DNA from 4 places in the Bradyrhizobium sp. 45 genome. Region 4 is predicted to be linked to each of the others. Evidence: predicted binding sites of a transcription regulator. Region 4 holds the regulator's gene; each other region holds the start of a gene.

Region 1 (4,769 bases), 100 kb from region 4:
GCCGCCGGCGATTGCCGCCATCTACGACTGGAGCGGCTTCTACATCGGCATCAACGGCGGCGGTGGCTCCAGCCACAAGTGCTGGGACTTCGTCACGCCCGCGACCGGCGTTCTCGTCGGCGAAGGCTGTCACAATGCAACAGGGGGCACCGTCGGCGGCCAGATCGGCTATCGCTGGCAGTCCGCCAATTGGGTGTTCGGTCTGGAAGGCCAGGGCAACTGGGCTGACTTCCGGGGCGACAACGTGAGCACCCTCTTCCCTGGTACCGCTTTGGTGACGGGTGATCGCAACCGTTCCCGCATCGACGCTTTCGGTCTCATCACCGGTCAGGTCGGTTACGCCTGGAACAACGTGCTGCTTTACGTGAAGGGCGGCGCCGCCGTCGTCGGTGACAAGTACGACATCTACGCTGCTGCGGGTACGCCCGGCGCGGGCGCGCTGCTGGCTTCGGCCCGGGAGACTCGCTGGGGTGGCACGGTCGGGGCCGGTCTGGAATTCGGCTTCGCCCCGAACTGGTCGCTGGGCTTTGAGTACGACCACATCTTCCTTGGCGATCGCACGATCGGCTTCACAACGCCCGCGGGTGCGGTATTCGGCAGCGACCGGATTCGCCAGGACGTAGACATGGGCCTGGTGCGCTTGAACTATCGCTGGGGCGGTCCGGCCATCGCAAGGTACTGATCGCGCTGGACATATCGCACTTCGAAGGCCGGCCTTGCGCCGGCCTTTTGCTGTGCAGTTCTCCAATATTAATCGGTCAATAACCGTTCCGTTTTCCGACCGTTGTTGCTTTTGAGTGACACAACTTGCGGCTTCACTGGTGTAAGTACGGCATCAGTTGGGCAAGTGAGTCCGATGCCCTCCCTATCGTGGAAGGCACAATCAGAAACTGGGACTGGGATTAGTTGAAAATGAAAAAGGTTTTGTTGGCTTCGGCCTGTTTGTTCGCTCTCGCCGCCCCGGCTTCGGCCGCTGATCTCGCGGCGCGCCCCTACACCAAGGCCCCGGTGGCCATGGCTTCGGTCTACAACTGGACCGGCTTCTACCTCGGTATCGTCGGTGGCGGCGCTTGGGAAAATTCCTCGACCGACCCGAAGATGAAGGGCGGCTTCGTCGGCGGTACTGCCGGCTACAACTGGCAGACCGGCAATGTCGTGCTCGGCGTCGAGGCCGATGGTTCCTGGGCTGATGTCAGCGCGTCGGTCACCGGCCCCGTTGCCGTCCCCGGCTTCGGCCTCGTCAGCACCACCCTCAGCTCCAAAACCGATGCGATGGGAACCGTGCGCGGCCGCATCGGCTACGCCGTCAACAACGTCCTGTTCTACGGCACCGGTGGTTACGCCTGGATCGACAACAAGCTCAGCGTCAGCGCGCTCGGCGTGACCGTTTCCGACAGCAAGTGGCACTCCGGCTGGACCGTCGGTGCGGGCGTCGAAGCGTTCTTCGCTCCGCAGTGGTCGGTCAAGGGCGAGTACCTCTTTCGCAGCCTCGGCGGCGAGACCTACTTCTCGGGCGCCCTGCCCTCCGGCACGCTCGAGTTTCACACCGTGCAGGTCGGCGTGAACTATCACTTCGGGGGCCCGGTGGTCGCCAAGTACTGAGTTCAGTACTTAGCCCCAACGCCATCCGCGTTACGAGAGGCCGGCCTTGTGCCGGCCTTTTTGTTTTGTCGGGCACGTTGCCGCGCAGTTCCACCCTGCTCCTGCCAGATGCCGCCAGTGCGCCAACAATCCGTTGACGATTCGCAAGTCCCACTGGAAATCCGTCTCCGTTCTTCCTACGTTCGCTGACAACCCCATCGGCGCCGATCCCGGTTCCGGGCGAAGCGCGCCTTTTTTGTTGGCGCGATCGCGCGCCTTTGGGATTCCTTGAGGGCAACCCGGATGGATGAAGTGATCAAGGCGAAGCGCCAACAGCAGAACGTGGGATCAAACCTGCGCGCAATTACCATCCGTGGCGCGCGCGAGCACAATCTCAAGAACGTCGATGTCGAGATTCCCCGCGACAAGCTGGTGGTGTTCACGGGGCTGTCGGGCTCCGGCAAATCCTCGCTCGCGTTCGACACCATCTACGCCGAAGGCCAGCGCCGCTACGTCGAATCGCTGTCTGCCTACGCCCGCCAGTTCCTGGAGATGATGCAGAAGCCCGACGTCGACCAGATCGACGGCCTGTCGCCGGCGATCTCGATCGAGCAGAAGACGACGTCGAAGAACCCGCGCTCCACCGTCGGCACGGTGACCGAAATCTACGACTACATGCGCCTGCTGTGGGCGCGCGTCGGCGTGCCCTATTCGCCCGCCACCGGCCTGCCGATCGAGAGCCAGATCGTCTCGCAGATGGTCGATCGCGTGCTGGCGCTGCCCGAGGGCTCGCGCCTCTATCTGCTCGCGCCGGTCGTGCGCGGCCGCAAGGGCGAGTACCGCAAAGAGCTTGCCGAATGGCTCAAGAAGGGCTTTCAGCGCGTCAAGATCGACGGCGCCTTCCACGAGCTCGCCGAAGCCCCTGTTCTCGACAAGAAATTCCCGCACGACATCGACGTCGTCGTCGATCGCATCGTGGTGCGCCCCGACATCGGCCAGCGCCTCGCCGAAAGTTTCGAGACCGCGCTGAAACTTGCCGAGGGCCTCGCCGTCATCGAATTCGCGGATGCGCCGGCTGCGGCAGCACCCGCGGAAGAGAAGAAGAAGACCGCAAAGATCCACGACAAGAGCGGACCCGAGCGCATGCTGTTCTCGGAAAAGTTCGCCTGCCCGGTGTCCGGCTTCACCATCCCCGAGATCGAGCCCCGGCTGTTCTCGTTCAACAACCCCTATGGCGCCTGTCCTGCGTGCGGCGGCCTCGGCGTCGAGCAGCATGTCGACGAAGACCTCGTCATTCCCGACAAGGAGCTCGCCATTGGCAAGGGCGCAATCGCGCCCTGGGCCAAATCCTCGTCGCCCTATTACATTCAGACGCTGACTGCGCTCGGCAAGCACTACAAGTTCACGCTGACCACCAAATGGAAGGATCTGCCCAAGAAGACGCAGAACGCGATCCTCCATGGCTCCGGCGAGGACGAGATCAAGTTCTCCTACGAGGACGGCGTCCGCTCCTACGACACCAAGAAGCCGTTCGAGGGCGTCATCACCAACATCAACCGCCGCTATCGCGAGACCGAGAGCGAGTGGGCGCGTGAGGAGCTGGCGAAGTACTTCCACGACGTGCCCTGCGAGGCGTGCCACGGCTTTCGGCTGAAGCCCGAGGCGCTTTGCGTCAAGATCGGCGGCAAGCATATCGGCGACATCTCCGAGATGTCGGTGAAGGGCGCCGGCGCGTGGTTCGAGACCGTGCCGGAGGCGCTGAACACCCAGCAGAACGAGATCGCCGGCCGCATCCTCAAGGAGATCCGCGAGCGCCTCACCTTCCTGCTCGACGTCGGCCTCAACTACCTCACGCTCTCCCGCTCCTCCGGCACGCTCTCCGGCGGCGAAAGCCAGCGCATCCGGCTGGCTTCGCAGATCGGCTCGGGGCTAACAGGCGTGCTCTACGTGCTCGACGAGCCCTCGATCGGCTTGCACCAGCGCGACAACGCGCGCCTGCTCGACACGCTCAAGAGACTTCGTGACCTCGGCAACACCGTGATCGTGGTCGAGCACGACGAGGACGCGATCCTGCTCGCCGACCACGTGCTCGACATCGGCCCCGGCGCCGGCATGCATGGCGGCAACATCATCGCCGAAGGCACGCCCGCCGAGATCATGCGCAACCCCAACTCGCTGACGGGCAAATATCTCACCGGCGAGCTCGAGGTCGAGGTGCCCGAGCGGCGCCCGCCGAACCATCGCCGCACCATCAAGGTGGTCAACGCGCGCGGCAATAACCTCAAGAACGTTACGGCCGAAATTCCGCTCGGCCTGTTCACCTGCGTCACCGGCGTCTCCGGCGGCGGCAAATCGACGCTGCTGATCGACACGCTCTACAAGGCGATCGCCCGCAAGCTGAACAATGCCAGCGAAGGCGCCGCGCCGCACGACCGCATCGAGGGCCTCGAGCACATCGACAAGATCATCGACATCGACCAGTCGCCGATCGGTCGCACGCCGCGCTCCAACCCCGCGACCTATACCGGTGCCTTCACGCCGATCCGCGAATGGTTCGCCGGCCTGCCCGAGTCGAAAGCGCGCGGCTACGAGCCCGGCCGGTTCTCCTTCAACGTCAAGGGCGGCCGCTGCGAGGCCTGCCAGGGCGACGGCGTCATCAAGATCGAGATGCACTTCTTGCCCGACGTCTACGTCACCTGCGACGTCTGCAAGGGCAAGCGCTACAACCGCGAGACGCTGGAGGTCCTATTCAAGGGCAAGAGCATCGCCGACGTGCTCGACATGACCGTCGAGGAAGCGGCCGAGTTCTTCAAGGCGGTCCCACGTGTACGCGAGACGTTCCAGACGCTGCATCGCGTCGGCCTCGACTACATCCATGTCGGCCAGCAGGCCACGACGCTCTCGGGCGGCGAAGCCCAGCGCGTCAAGCTCGCAAAAGAGCTGTCAAAGCGCGCCACCGGCCGCACGCTCTACATCCTGGACGAGCCGACCACCGGGTTGCATTTCCACGACGTCAAGAAGCTGTTGGAGGTGCTGCACGAGCTGGTCGCGCAGGGCAACACGGTCGTCGTCATCGAGCACAATCTCGAAGTGATCAAGACCGCCGACTGGGTCATCGACCTCGGCCCCGAAGGCGGCGATGGCGGCGGCGAGATCGTCGCCTGGGGCCCGCCAGAGGACATCGCAAA
Region 2 (4,769 bases), on a different contig from region 4:
GATCTGGAAGTTACCGAGCAGAAGGTCGAGGCGCCGTCGTTTGCGACGCTTCGCGCGCTGCCGCTGTGCCGCTGGCCGGCCTGGCCGCACTACAAGAGCGGCCCAGTGACGGAGGCGTCGAGCTTCATGTGCGCGCCGTAGCAGGCGCGCCACTTCGGAGCGTCACCCGGTGGCCATTGCCTGCGCGCCGCCGAGCAGCTGCGCGTTAAGCCGGCCGCCGGAGAACAGCATGTCGTCAAGCGCCTCGTCGATATCGGCCGAGATCACGGTGTTGCCGCCGTCCCGCGCGATGCTTCCTTGCGCCAGCCGCCGCATCAGCTCCTTGATGAAGGCGCAACTCGTGCCCTCGCTGCGTCGGGCAGCCTCCGCGATCACGGCCCCCTCGAGCGGCAATCCCCTGCCGTAGAGCCGGACCAGCTTGCCGCGGCCGGTCTCGTCTGGCAGCGGCACTTCGATGGCTTGATCGATGCGGCCGGGGCGACCCGCGAGAGCTCCCTCGAGGTCCTCCGGCCGGTTGGTGGTCAGGACGAACAGGATGTCGGCGTCTTCCTTCAGCCCGTCCATCTCGTTGAGCAGCTTGTTCAGCATGGATTCCTCACACGGCCCCATGTCATCGCGGTCGCGGGCGATGAGATCGACATCCTCGATCACCACCATCGACGGCTGGAGCAACCGTGCCAGGCTCATATAGGCGCCGAGCAGACCGATCTGCTCGGCCGTGATGATCAGCGTCGTATGCCCGGGCAAATGCGTTGCGAGATAACGGATCGTGTGGGTCTTGCCAGTGCCCGGCGGCCCGTACAGCAAGATGCCTTTGCGTGTCGATTGACCCAGCCGGCGCAATTGGTCTCGGGTGTTGACGAAGGTCAGAACGTTGCGATCGAGCAGCCGCAGGGTCTGCTCCGGCAGGATCACCTCGTCGCGCGCGACCTGCGGCAAGCGATGCACCGTGATGCCGCGCGAGCGACCGCGATAGTCGGAATCGGCATCGAGCGACAGGATCTTGCCGCGATAGGTCCGCGCAGCCTGTACGGCTTCTTCCAATTCACTGAAGCATTGCTGGACGAGAGCCGCGCCTGCGGAACCTGAGGGTACCAGGATTTCGATCCGAATTCCGGGCTCGCGACTGTATTCGCGGTGTGCGCAGAGCAAAACCGCATAGCGGAGATGATCCTGCTCACACAGCCACAGCCCGTTATCCAGACACTTGACCGGGCTCTTCTCGCCTACGTCGACGTCGGAATATTGCAGCGGGGCAATCGCGATCGCATAGCGGCCCTCCTTGAGCAGTCGTGGAATCGACAGCGTTTCGTAGCGCTGCTCCTCGTTCAGTCCCACCAGCCGGATGGCCTTGCCGAAGAGCCGGTCGACGGCGGCCTGGAGATCGACCCGCATGTGGCCGGGAAATTGGCGGATCGTGGTCACGAGTTTGCTGCGCGCAGTGCTGGCAAGGTGCCAATCGAGAATGTCGCATGCAAAGTCGAAATTCTCCTCTCGCTCGTTCGAGGGCTCATCCGCCGCACGCATGCATTCGCTGCACAGCCAGACCGTGCGGCTGCCGATACGAACGTCGGTCTGTCCCTCAGGCTTGCCACAGAGTTCGCAAGGACTCTTGACCGCCTCTAGCGTGACCTGCAGTTGGTGGCCGGCCAATTCGATGGATTGTTGCGCAGATTTGAAAAGGGCTTCGGCAACCGATTGCGGGTAAGGTCCGCAAACCGCTTTTTCCTTCTGCTCGATCTGGGTGATCAGCGCGGTCGCTTCACGGTCTGATTTGCCGAAAACCTGCCGAAGCAGATCCATCACGAATTGGTCCGGCGTATCATCGTCATTATGAATTATGAGCTGGGTCGGCTGGTTCTCGCCACGCATACTGTTCATCACGAAAGGCCTCCGGGACAATCTATGATTGAATAGAACGAATAGAGAACATAAAGGGAAGCGGCCGTCAAGCGTGACGGCGGCGGCTAATTGCGATTGGTGGGTGAGGTCCTGGTGCGCCGGGGCGGCCCTGTTCCTCGACGACTGCCGCGGCACATGTCCAGCTGCCGTCCTTTGACAATCTGATCCGCCTCGATTATCTATTTCGCATGCGAAATAAAGACGAGGGCGCGAGACACCATCGGTTGATCTACCTGTTGAGCGTGGCGCAGCGGCGCGTGCAGCGCTGGATGGCGGCGCAGCCTTCGAGCGAGGTCACGCCGGCGCAAGCGGGGCTGCTGTTCATCCTCGGCAAGCAGAACGGCGTCCTGATGGGTGAGGTGGGCGCGGCGCTCGACATGGGGCCGGCCGGCATCTCGGGGCTGGTCGACCGTACGGCGGCGGCTAAACTGGTCGAGCGGCGCGCGGATCACGAGGATGGTCGCGCCTGGCGCGTCTGGCTGACGCCGAAGGGGCGGACGGCACTGGCGCAGGCGAAGGCCAGCGCGGCACGGGTCAACGCGGCGTTGACGGACGGATTCACCAGTTCGGAGATCGATATCGTCGCGCGCTGGCTGACCAGCATTCAGGACAAGTTTCCAAGACAGCTTTCAACAGAGCTTTCTAGAGATCCATAGGAATAGAGGAGAGACCCATGACCGAGCACGTCCGGATCCGGAACGACGGCGGAATTCTCACGCTCACGCTGGCACGCCCCGACAAGAAGAATGCGCTGACGGATGCGATGTACGGCAAGCTCGCCGATGCCATCGAATCAGCCGAGCACGATCCGTCGGTCCGCGTGATCCTGATCCGCGGCGAAGGCGACATGTTTACCGCCGGCAACGATGTCGGCGAGTTCGCGGCGGTCGCGGCGGGCAAGTCGGAAGGAAGCCGCAACGTCGTGCGCTTCATCCAGTCGCTGGCGCGCTGCTCCCGGCCCTTGGTGGCCGCGGTGCAGGGCCGCGCCGTCGGCGTCGGCACCACGATGCTGCTGCATTGCGACCTCGTCGTGCTTGCCGCCAACGCGCAATTGTCGACGCCCTTCGTCAGCCTCGCACTGGTGCCGGAAGCAGCTTCCAGCCTGCTGATGCCGGCGCGCATCGGCTATGCGCGGGCCTACGAGATGTTCGCGCTGGGCGAGACGGTGCCGGCCAAATCCGCGCTGGAATGGGGGCTCGCCAACCGCGTCGTGCCGCTCGACAAGCTCGATGCCGAGGCGCTCGCGCTGGCGCAGCGTCTTGCCCGTCAGCCGGCCGGCGCACTCACCGCCACCAAGAAGCTGATGCGCAACGGCGAGACGCTGGTCGCGCAGATGAATGCCGAAGGCGAGCAGTTCGGGCTGCGCCTGCGCACCGCTGAGGCGCGCGAGGCCTTCACGGCGTTCGCGGAACGCCGCCCGCCGGATTTCACCAAGGTTGCGTGATATCCGGGACTGCGCTGAGGCTCGTCGGGCCGGAAACTCACGCCCATTCGATTAAAACCTTAACGGAACATTGGCATGTCGCGGGCAAGGTGGCGCTCGAAAGAATAGGCCCCCGACCCAGGCCCCCGACACCATGGCAATGTTTAAGAAATCGGTAAGTTCGCTCCTTCTGACCTTGATGGCCCTGCTGGCTGCGGGTGCGCTGGCCTCCACGGCGATCCAGATGGTTGGGGCGTTCGGCCGCTATAGCGACAGCCTCGAGACCGCGCGGCTTGCCGCGGCCGACAAGGCGATCTTCCATGGCGTGCTGGCGCTGCGCAACAATCGCGGCGATGCCCAGAGCGCGATCCTCGGCGAGGATGATCCGCGAGCAAAACTCGAGGCGGCGGAGAAGGCCGAGCAGGGCGGCTATGACGCCATCGGCGCCGCGCTCGCCACCGTCGATTTCGCCCGCCGCGACGAACTCGCTGGCACATTGAAGCAGGGCTGGAGCGCCGCCGCGCCGCAGTTCCAGCTGTTCTACGACGAGGCCAAGCGCCCGCGCGCGGAGCGCAAGATCGAGCGCACCAACTCCTGGTATGATGGCGTCACCAAGGTGATCGAAACGGCCAACCTCGCTTCCACCGCGGTGTCGAACCGCGCCTGGATGGACGACCCCTTCATCGCCCGCATGATCCAGGTCCGGCGCTTCGCCTGGCAGGTGCGCGATCGTTATGGTATCCATTGTTCGTCCCTTCGCTCCAACGTCAACGCCAGCAAGCCGCTCGACGACGCTCAGAAGCGGTCAGTGGCGCAATGGGATGGCACGATCGCCTCCGGTTGGGCGGGCATGGCCGAGTTGCTGGCCGCGCCCGGCGTGGCGGCGGAGCTGGTGACGGCAGCGGCGGACGCGAAGGCCAAGACCGACGGTGCCCTCAAGCAGATCGGCGACCTCACCAAGAATTTCGACGGCAGCGGTAAGCCCGCGATGCCCGCCGCGGAATGGAATACGCTGTGTCAGTCACCCTTTGCGTCCATCGTCGCGGTGGCGAACAAGGCGCTCGACCAGTCGATCGTCCGGGCGGAAACGGTGCAGGCCAAGGCGCTCACCAATCTCGTCGTGCAGTCGCTCGCGTTCCTGCTCGCGCTGGCCGTGACCCTGACCGGCGTGTACGTGGTGCGCAATCGCCTGATGCGCCCGGTGCGCGCCATCCTGGACGCGATCGCCAAGATCAGCGCCCGCGACTACGCGACGCCCGTCCCGCAATCCAGGTATCCCGACGAGTTTGGCACCATGGCGGCCGCACTCGAAAGCCTGCGCGAGAGCGCGGCGACCGCGGAACGCCTGGGCCAGGAGCGCGAATCGCAGCAGGCGCTCCAGCTCGCCCGCTCCGGCACCGTCGATGCGGCCTGCCGCAGTTTCGACGACACCGTGCAAGCCGTC
Region 3 (4,769 bases), on a different contig from region 4:
TGGTCCGCAAGACTGCCGCGACGACCGCGCCCGGCAACTTCGAAGCCGCCAGCTCCGCCGAATTGCAACGCGCTTCCGGCTAACCGGAGGCCGCACTCTTCCTGCGCTGCGTCGTTTGCGGCTCGCGCGCGACCCGTCCTTCGAGCCAGGCTTCTGTTTGGGCGAGATCGCGCAGAGCCTTGGCATAGCGGCACGCCGCGCTTCGCTCCGCGCCGCGGGGCAGCTTGCGCGCTTTGCGGAGGATGTCCGCAGCGGCATTACGATAAGCCAGAGAGCGATAGAGAAAGACCACCTTACCCATATCGAATGTTCCCGTGTTGCGCGGTCATTCTCGCCCACCCGGCATGAACGTCGGATGAAGCGGACGATGACAATTCCTTCATGCGGGTGGAACCGGCGCGTGTCGCAGGCGTTGCATGCGAGATTGGGATAGAGTTCCATGCGCGCGAAGAAGTCGTCTGACCTGATCTCTCCCAGCGGGCTCGTCAAGCTGATGACGCACGCGATGATGGGCGCAGCCTTAGGACTCGCTTTCAGCCTCTTGCTCGTGCTGTCCAATCCCGGCGTCGCCAATTTGCTGAGTCACGGCGGAAGGCAGGCCGTTGTCGTTTTCGCCCTCACCTTGGTGACGACGTTCGCGATCGGCGCGACACTGACCGGCGTCGTTTTCATCCTGGCCGAGGACAAGCAATCTTGAACTATGCGTGCTTTACCGGAATTCTTTGTTCGGAACTCCTGCGACGAATGGCAGTTGGCTGCCTGCGTCAATTCAACTCAGGGAGTTCCCGCAGATGAAGACCACCAAGCTCGCTCTTGCCGTGATGTTGGCAACCGGCCTCGCCGCTGCACCGTTCGCCGTGCAGGCCAAGTCGCACAAGGCAAAACACAGATCATCGATGTCATCGTCGCAGACCACCACGGGCGCCAACACCAAGTCCTCCAAGGGTGCTGATCCCTCCGGTCAGGGCGGCTCCGGCCCCGGCTCCGACCAGGGCGGCACCATGACGAACAACAAAGCCGGCATGAGCAACACCAAGTAGGCGTTCGTCGAAAACACGAAGGCCCCGCGATCGCGGGGCCTCTTGCTTTGGTATTCGAACAGACTTCTCTCGGGCCGCTTCGTCAACATGCGGTATCGACGAGCCCCGCACCTCGCGTTGCGCGTAGGCTTCAGCTACGATGGCTGCCCAGGATGTCAGGATGAACGCCTGCAGGATCTGACTTCACCAGATGGTCGAGTCGTGCGCGCTTGCGCGCGATCAAGAGCTGGGCCGCGGCGTCGTCGAGCCCCTCGCGTTGCAGCTGCCGGATGGCAGAGCCCAGTTCGAGAATCTCGGCGCGCAGCTTTAGAATCCGGTATGCATCCGGGTCTTCCTCCACCATGCGCTCCCAAGGCTCTCAGCGGCGCGCGATCACGCGCAGAGGACTACCTGATGTCTTCGCGGAACGAAGGCGCATCCTATCGCGGACATTCGGCAGGACATCGCCGCCACCTGCAGCCTTCCATTCGCCGATCAGCAGATTGATTTTCCGGCGCAGATCCATCTGCGCCAGGGCCTTCTCCGTGCAGTCCCGATCGCGCTCGACAAGCTCGCGTACGGCCGCCTCGACATCGGCCATTTCCAGCCTCAAGGCGCTGATTTTACGTCGAATTTCATTAATTTTGTTGTCCATGACTTGTTAGAACAAAATAAGAACATATAGTCAAGTCACGATTTCAGAAGGGAGAAGCGACATGCAGGTTCAAGGTAAATACGATGCCAAGTCTTTCCTCACCGAGCAGATGACGCGGGCGCAGGGCCTCCGGCTGAAACGGCTGAGCGAAGAGGCGTATCAGCCCGCGCAATACGCGCGGGATCTGTCCTCCAGCGAGGCAGCACGGCGCATTCAGGTGCTGGAAGCGGAGATCGAGCTGGCGGATTCGTTCTAGGCTAGGTCGCCCATCCGGAACGTTGCTTGCGCTTTCGGAACCATGCCTGTCCCGGATTGTTTTCCCAGGCCAAGGGAGAACATGCATGGCACGCAAGGCAAAGAAGCGCCGCTACTCGCGCAGCTCCGGCAGCGATGTCGAAGGCGAGATGAAGCGCTACAAGAAGGGGACCGCGAAAAGCGGACCGGGCGGTCGAGGCGGACGCGTGAAGAGCCGCAAGCAGGCAATCGCGATCGGCCTGTCGAAAGCGCGCAAGAAGGGCAAGAAGGTCCCGAAGAAGGCCGCGAAACGAAAGACGTCCAAGAAGACGTCAAAGAAGACATCTCGGAAAACATCCAAGAAGACTTCGAGAAAGAGTTCGAAGAAGACGTCGAAGCGCAAATCCTCCAAACGGTCGCGCTGACCTCAGTCAGATCATGCTGCCCGGCATGAAGCAGCGGATCGAAACGCCGAACGCGGTCTTCACCGGCCACACCATGGTGCGGCCGGCCCGGTTCGGCTCGGTGATCACGGCTTCGTCCGGTACCTCGACCCACTCGCCGTCGAGCCGCACGCGGTAATGTCCATTGTGCGAGTCCCAATCGGGATCGGCGACCGCAAACCCATCCGCATCCGAGCAGCACGGACCGAGATGGCTGCGCAGGCCGTCGAACCACGGCTTGAGAGGTGAGTCCGCGTAGCGGCCGTCGTCGCGCCCGAGAGCGTTTCCACCCCATAGCACGAGTGGCGCTACCAACGGCGCCACAAGCAGCGCACTTCTCAGCGAGAGCTTCAATCGATCCATGTCGGCACCGATCAAATACGAATTGCCGGCCGGCTCAGCGGCGGCAAGTTCGAAGTTCCACGCTTGCAATCGTCGGCGGCTTCATTGCCGCCGAGTCCGTACGAGATCCGCAATTGTGATGAGCGAACACGGCTTTTTCGGACGAAACCGGGTCATCCTCCCTGCCGTTAACGAGAATGTTATCGGCGATGTGCGGAAATCCTGAAGGCGAACGGGAAAGGCGGCCCGAAGGCCGCCTTTTTGGAGTTGCGCCGATCGACGTTCGCCTTATGCGAGCGGCACCGCCACGAACCGGGTCGTCTGCGCGCTTCTGACCTGCAGCAGCACGCTGCGCTTGCCGGACGATTTCGCCTGCGCCAGCTCCGAACGGACATCGCCGATATTGGCGACGGCGTTGCCGCCCACGTTGAGGATGACGTCGCCGGTCTGGATGCCGCGTTGCGCGGCCGGGCCTTGCGGATCGACTTCAGTGACGACGACGCCCTTCTGGCCGGCGCCCTGCACGTCGCCCGCCGGAGCCAGGCTAAGCCCGAGACGCGGCGGCATGCCGGCATCTGGCTGCGACTTGCCCTCGTCGGCTCTAGCCTGCCGCTCGTTCGGCAACTCGCCAAGCGCCAGTGTCACCGTCTTGCTGTCGCCCTTGTGGACGACATCGAGCTTCACGGACGTGCCCGGCGCCAGGGTGGCGATGGTGCGGGCGAGATCGCGGGAATCCTTGATCGCGGTGCCGTTGACGGCGGTGATGACGTCGCCCGCCTCGATGCCCGCCTTCGCCGCCGGGCTGCCGTCCTGCGGATTGTCGACGATCGCGCCGCGCGCCTCCTTGAGGCCCAGACTGTCGGCGATATCCGACGTCACCGGCTGCACCTGGACGCCGAGCCAGCCGCGCGTGACCGCGCCCTTGTCCTTCAACTGTGCGACGACGAGCTTTGCGGTCGAAGCCGGAATGTCGAAGCCGATGCCGACCGAGCCGCCGGAGGGCGAGAAGATCGCAGTGTTCACGCCGATCACGTTGCCGTTCATGTCGAAGGCCGGGCCGCCGGAATTGCCCTTGTTGATCGGCGCGTCGATCTGGATGAAGTCGTCATAGGGACCATTGCCGATGTCGCGGCCGCTGGCCGAGACGATGCCGGCGGTCACGGTGCCGCCGAGGCCGAAGGGATTGCCGACCGCGACCACCCAGTCGCCGATACGCGGCTTCTGGTCGGAGAATCTGACGAACGGAAAATTCTTCTTGCCCTCGACCTTGATCAGCGCGAGATCCGTTTTCGGATCGGTGCCGACCACTTTCGCGCTGTAGATGGTGCCGTCGTCCATCGTCACTTGCACCGATTCGGCGTGATCGACGACGTGGTTGTTGGTCACGGCATAGCCGTCGGCGGAGATGAAGAAGCCGGAGCCCTCACCCGTGATCATCTGGCGGCGCTGGCGCGGCATGCCCTCCATGCCACCCGGGCCGCGGAAGCCGAATTGCCGCGAGAACTGGTCGAACGGCGTCGCCTCGTCCGAATCCATCCGGTTCTGTTGCAGCATCGCGCTCTTATCATTGTTCTGGTCGATCCTGACCCGCACCGAAATGACGGCGGGTTTGACCTTGCTGACGAGGTCGCCGAAGCCCGGCGGTGTCGCGGCGGTCTCCGCGGCCTGGGCGGGCGCAATGAAGGAGGTCGCGCTGAACGGCGAAGAGCCGGGAGCAGTCGCCAGCACGGCCACGCCAAGCGCGGCCACGGTGCCGAGCAGCGCGAGCCGGCGCGGCCTCAGGACCTTGCGGGACGTTGTGGTGTCGGAATTGACGTGATCGCTCATGTCGATATGTCCATGTTGGGTAAGTCGCCTTGCACCCAACATGGTGGTCGCCACCTTACAGCGTCCCGTCCACGCGATTAAATCTTGGCAAAGTAGCCGGGGCCGGCGATACGGCCAAAGGTCAAGGCTGCACGTTTGATGCAGCTCAACGCGGGCCATGCGCACCGTGGAAGACTGCGGCCACCGGATGATGTCCATCGGAGGCCCGTCATGTACAAAGACATTCTCGTCCACATCCCCACCGAGCGG
Region 4 (4,769 bases):
CGTTCTTCATGACGGCGGTGGTGCTGATCGCGGTGATGGTCGATCGCCGCGCCATCACCTTCCGCACGCTTGCTGTGGCTGCGCTGATCGTGCTGGCGGTCGCGCCGGAAGCGCTGGTGCATCCGAGTTTTCAGATGTCGTTTGCGGCAACGCTCGGCTTGGTCGCACTGGTGCAAATCGGCATGCCCAATTTGTTTGCCTCGCCGGACAATTCGGCGACTGCGCGCATTGCGATGTGGGGTGGGCGCGAGATTGCGATGCTGTTCATGGCTTCGCTGATTGCGGGACTTGCGACCACGCCCTATGCCGCCTTTCATTTCCACCGTGTCACGCCGTTCGGCGTGCTCGCCAATCTCGGCGCGATGCCCGTGGTCTCTGCGCTGGTGATGCCGGCGGGGCTGTTGGGGCTGCTTGCTGCGCCGTTCGGGCTGGACAGCGTGTTCTGGTGGCTGATGGGGATTGGCATCGAGTGGATGGTCGCGGTCTCGCGCTGGGTCGCGGCCTTGCCGGGCGCGGTGGGCCGCATCCCGGCGTTCGGGATCGCGCCGCTGATCGCGGCGAGCCTGGGAATCATTGTGCTCGGCTTGTTGCGCACGCCGCTGCGCTGGTCCGGCGCCCTGGTGCTGCTGGCAGCGATCCTCTGGGGACTGTCGGCGCGGCAGCCCGACATCCTGATTGCCGGGGATGGCGCGAGCGTCGCGGTGCGGGGCAGGGACGGATATCTGCACCTGATCAGGACGAACAAGGACGGCTTTCTGCTCAAGGAATGGCTCGCTGCCGACGCCGATCCGCGCGATGCGGGCAGAGCCTCGCTTGCCGATGGCGTGTCCTGCGACGAATCCGGCTGCGTGACGCCACTGGCCGACGGGAGGCTGGTCGCGCTGGCACTGCGCGTCGACGCTCTCGCAGACGATTGCAGTCGGGCCGCCCTGGTGGTGACGACTCGTCCCGCGCCGCCCGATTGCGCGGCGATGGTGGTCGATCGGCAGCGGCTCGCCAGCCAGAGCGCGCTGGCGCTGACGCAGCGTGGTGACGGTTTTGTGGTTCAGGCAGTGAGGGCGAGAGGCACGAGCCGCCCCTGGTTGCCGGCCGGCGCCGGCGAGGGTGATTTCGACGGCAGCCTCGCGCCAAAGTCGACCGCGCCTCGCATCAAGGACGCAACGCCGGCGGACACCGACCTGCAAGCCGACGATTGATCTGATGGTGCGGAGCAACGCAGTGGTTCGGTGCGTCCGTTCGGATTCGCGGGGCGCAAACCACACCATCTCGCCGGCCACGGCCGGCGATGGCGATTCAATCCTGACCTCCGACCTCGTAGCCGGAGGGCGGCTCTGTCAGCCGATCGGCAGGTGCGTGACGGTCGGCTGCCTGTCGGCGGTGATCTGCGCCTTGTGCTCGCGCTCGGTGACCGACTGAGTCACCGGCAGTTGCAGCACCGTCGCGCGCTGGCCTTCGACGAGCTGCGTCACCAGCACGTATTTGCCGTCGGGGAATTCGATCGCATCATGATGGCGGTCGGGAACGTGCGGATCGATCTTGCCGAACTTGCCGACGCGGGAATTGATGGTGCGCGTCCAGATCCAGCGATTGTCGTAGCGGACGTCGTCGGCGAAGGCGAGCTCCGTCCCCGGCAGCAGGCAGACGGCGACGGACGGATCGGCTGCAGAGGCGAAGCCGCGCGTCGAGGTGCCGCGGAAGCTTGTCGTGACGATCGTCTCGCCGACTTCGGCGGGGCGCGACGCGACGGCATGTAGGCTGTAGTCACACATCGGGTGCTCCTCATGCTGGGATAGCAACCCGCGTCTCTTATCGAGGCGCAGGCCTCTATCAGAGTGGAAGCACGAACGCTGTGCTTGGTTGTGGGCAAATCTGCGGCTGGCTTCCGCAAGCCGCGATCACATTATCTTTCCCGAATTCAATAGGAACAAAGCTCGCCGCGATGCATTCGGGAGGCGCGTACGCGAACATTGCCAACTTGGCTGCAACGGCCGAACTTGACCGCTGGTCGCTGTTTCCTCGAACAACCGAGCCGCGAAGCGGTGCTGCTTGAAGCGGTGCTGCTTCGTCGGCGTGGCGAGGAGCCAGCGTTGGAGGAGGGGCCGGATAGTCTGTGCAGAACCAGAAAGGCTATCCAGCCGGAGCGGACGATGATCCGCTCCAATCTCTGACCGGCGATGCCGATCGGAAGCGCGCGAGGCGCCAAGCACCTCCGGCATGAAGTGCTTCCGATATGAAGTACTGCCGATAGAAAGACTCCCGGTATCAGTACTTCCGGTAAAGCCCGATCAGCTTGCCCTGAATCTTCACCCGGTTGGGCGGCAGGATGCGGACCTCATAGGCCGCGTTGGCGGGCTCGAGCGCGATCGAGGCGCCGCGACGGCGGAAGCGCTTCAGCGTCGCTTCCTCGTCGTCGATCAGCGCCACCACGATGTCGCCGGTATCGGCGCTCTCGTTGCGCTGGATCAGGGCCATGTCGCCGTCGAGAATGCCGGCTTCGACCATCGAGTCGCCGCGCACTTCCAGCGCGTAATGCTCGCCCGAGCCGAGCATGTCAGGCGGTACGCTGATAGTATGGCTGCGGGTCTGCAACGCCTCGATCGGCGTGCCGGCCGCGATGCGGCCCATCACCGGCACCGCGACGGGACGTTCGCCCTCGTCAGCGGGCAGGCTCGCGCTCGCACGCACCTTGCCGAGATTGCCCTCGATGACGCTCGGCGTGAAGCCGCGGCGGCTGCCAGCGGCTGCCTGGAGCTCCGGCAGCTTGATGACTTCAATCGCACGGGCGCGGTTGGGCAGGCGTCGGATGAAGCCACGCTCCTCGAGCGCCGTGATCAGGCGATGGATGCCCGACTTCGAGCGCAGATCGAGCGCATCCTTCATCTCGTCGAAGGAGGGCGGCACGCCGCTTTCCTTCAGACGTTCACTGATGAACCGCAGAAGCTCGTATTGTTTGCGCGTTAACATCTCGACCAAAGTCCCCCGGTTGATGTCGTCCGATTCCGAGACGCTGAATTCGGCCATAAGCCGCTGCATGCTCGAAACAAATCATGAACAGACACTATATGTTCGATACATGTTCCGCAACTGCTTAATTTACCGTGAACAGAGCAAAGTGCGCGGAACGCGCGTTGCGGGGGCGCTCAGACGGGGAGCCGCAACACTTCGCAAGCCGTGCCGGCTTCGGCCTTCGGCGCGAATGGTGCGCGGACGAGAAGTACCTGTGCTGCAGCGAGATTCGCAAGCAGCGAAGAGTCCTGATGATTGACGGGAACAACGACGCGTGTGCCATCGTCACGCTCCTCAAGATGCGCGCGCAGATAGTCCTCGCGCTGGTCGTTGGCGCCGACGTCGCGGCCGAGCACGGCGCGTTCATGGCGATGGTGAATCACTGAACGGCCCGACAGGGCGCGAATCAGCGGCACCATGAACAGGAAAGCGCACACGTAGGACGATACGGGATTGCCCGGCAGGCCGATCACACCCATTGCGCCGAGTCGCCCGTGCATCATCGGCTTGCCTGGCCGCATCGCGATCTTCCAGAACGCCATCGCGATGCCTTCGTCCCGCAGTGCCTGCTGGACCAGATCGTGGTCGCCGACCGATGCGCCGCCGGTCGTGATCAGGACGTCGGCGCCGCTCTCGCGGGCGCGGCGGATGCCGGCGGTGGTGGCCTCGAGCGTGTCGGCGGCAATACCGAGGTCGATGGTCTCGGCGCCCTCGCTGCGGGCGAGCGCGTGCAGGGCGTAGCCGTTGGAATAGACGATCTGGCCGTGGCCGGGCGTGGTGCCCGGCATCACCAGCTCGTCGCCGGTGGCGAGAATCGCGACCTTCGGACGCCTGACAACGGCAAGGTGCGGATGATTCATCCCGGCGGCGAGCGCGAGGTCTCGCTCGGTCAGACGGCTTCCCTTGCGCAGGAGCACGTCGCCCTCGCGGAAATCGACGCCGGCGGGGCGGATGTGCCGGCCGGCGATCGCGGCTTCCTTGATCGTGATGCGCTTGCCGGCGGCGACCGTGTCCTCCTGGATCACGACGGCGTCCGCGCCAAAGGGAACGACGCCGCCGGTGAAGATCCGCACGGCCTCGCCGGCTCCGACCGTCCCCTCGAACGGTCGGCCCGCTGCGACTTCGCCGATGACGGTGAGCTCCGAATCGATCGTCGCGGCGTCGGCCGCGCGCACCGCGTAGCCGTCCATCGCCGACATCGCTTGCGGCGGCTGCGTGCGCCGCGCCACGACGTCACGCGCGAGCACGCGATGGTAGGCCTCGTCGAGGGAAATCATTTCTTCCGGCAGCGGCTCTGCACCCGCCAGCACCGCGGCAAGCGCGTCAGAAACCGGCATCAAGGCCACGGCGAAAACTCCTGCTCGGCACGTTCGGGCGAATGTTCCGCACGTCTTCTAGCCGAGCGCAGGCGCAGAGGCAAAAGCGGCTGAGCAGGCACAGTCATCCCGCCCCTTCACATTGTTCCGGAAGGCAGGATCAAGCGCGTCGCGGCATGATCCGAAGGAGGTCACAGATCGGCAGGAGAGTGGTCATGGAAGCGACGAAAATCATGGCAAGGCGAGAACGCGCCATGGCCTGAATCGATCAGCTCCCTGCCTGCCCGGGAGTTACGTCGGGCGCCTTGGATCCCTGATCCTTGTCGGGCAGCGGGTCGGCTTGGGATTTCAGGTCGGCGGCCTTGCTCACAAGCTTGGCGGAAAGGTCCGAATCTGAAGTTGTCCTCGCGAATTCAAGAAGAAGAGAGGCCTGCTTGGTGAGGTAGG

The links. The regulator LexA, encoded in region 4, represses DNA repair genes until DNA is damaged. The targets are predictions, from matches to a motif close to TGTTCNNNNTGTGTTCNG.
Region 1: the regulator LexA is predicted to act here: its motif matches at 1,771-1,788, upstream of uvrA (excinuclease ABC subunit UvrA).
Region 2: the regulator LexA is predicted to act here: its motif matches at 1,915-1,932, upstream of IVB42_RS21275 (ATP-dependent Clp protease adaptor ClpS).
Region 3: the regulator LexA is predicted to act here: its motif matches at 1,682-1,699, upstream of IVB42_RS29705 (DUF3072 domain-containing protein).

What each region holds. Positions count from the first base shown of each region.
Region 1 is NZ_JADPIX010000100.1:36,900-41,668, forward strand. It holds gene IVB42_RS15100 (outer membrane beta-barrel protein) at 1-682, shown strand, start outside; gene IVB42_RS15105 (outer membrane protein) at 913-1,602, shown strand; gene uvrA (excinuclease ABC subunit UvrA) at 1,885-4,769, shown strand, end outside.
Region 2 is NZ_JADPIX010000122.1:216,958-221,726, forward strand. It holds gene IVB42_RS21270 (tannase/feruloyl esterase family alpha/beta hydrolase) at 1-141, shown strand, start outside; gene IVB42_RS21275 (ATP-dependent Clp protease adaptor ClpS) at 163-1,881, opposite strand; gene IVB42_RS21280 (MarR family winged helix-turn-helix transcriptional regulator) at 2,091-2,558, shown strand; gene IVB42_RS21285 (enoyl-CoA hydratase) at 2,576-3,346, shown strand; gene IVB42_RS21290 (methyl-accepting chemotaxis protein) at 3,480-4,769, shown strand, end outside.
Region 3 is NZ_JADPIX010000131.1:84,358-89,126, forward strand. It holds gene IVB42_RS29675 (HWE histidine kinase domain-containing protein) at 1-83, shown strand, start outside; gene IVB42_RS29680 (hypothetical protein) at 80-301, opposite strand; gene IVB42_RS29685 (hypothetical protein) at 440-697, shown strand; gene IVB42_RS29690 (hypothetical protein) at 792-1,040, shown strand; gene IVB42_RS29695 (hypothetical protein) at 1,171-1,383, opposite strand; gene IVB42_RS29700 (hypothetical protein) at 1,399-1,620, opposite strand; gene IVB42_RS29705 (DUF3072 domain-containing protein) at 1,736-1,930, shown strand; gene IVB42_RS29710 (DUF6496 domain-containing protein) at 2,016-2,333, shown strand; gene IVB42_RS29715 (hypothetical protein) at 2,340-2,714, opposite strand; gene IVB42_RS29720 (Do family serine endopeptidase) at 2,982-4,520, opposite strand; partial or broken gene IVB42_RS29725 (universal stress protein) at 4,731-4,769, shown strand, end outside.
Region 4 is NZ_JADPIX010000100.1:137,670-142,438, reverse strand. It holds partial or broken gene IVB42_RS15615 (ComEC/Rec2 family competence protein) at 1-1,196, shown strand, start outside; gene IVB42_RS15610 (hypothetical protein) at 1,335-1,769, opposite strand; gene lexA (transcriptional repressor LexA) at 2,263-2,964, opposite strand; gene glp (gephyrin-like molybdotransferase Glp) at 3,141-4,352, opposite strand; gene IVB42_RS15595 (hypothetical protein) at 4,591-4,769, opposite strand, start outside.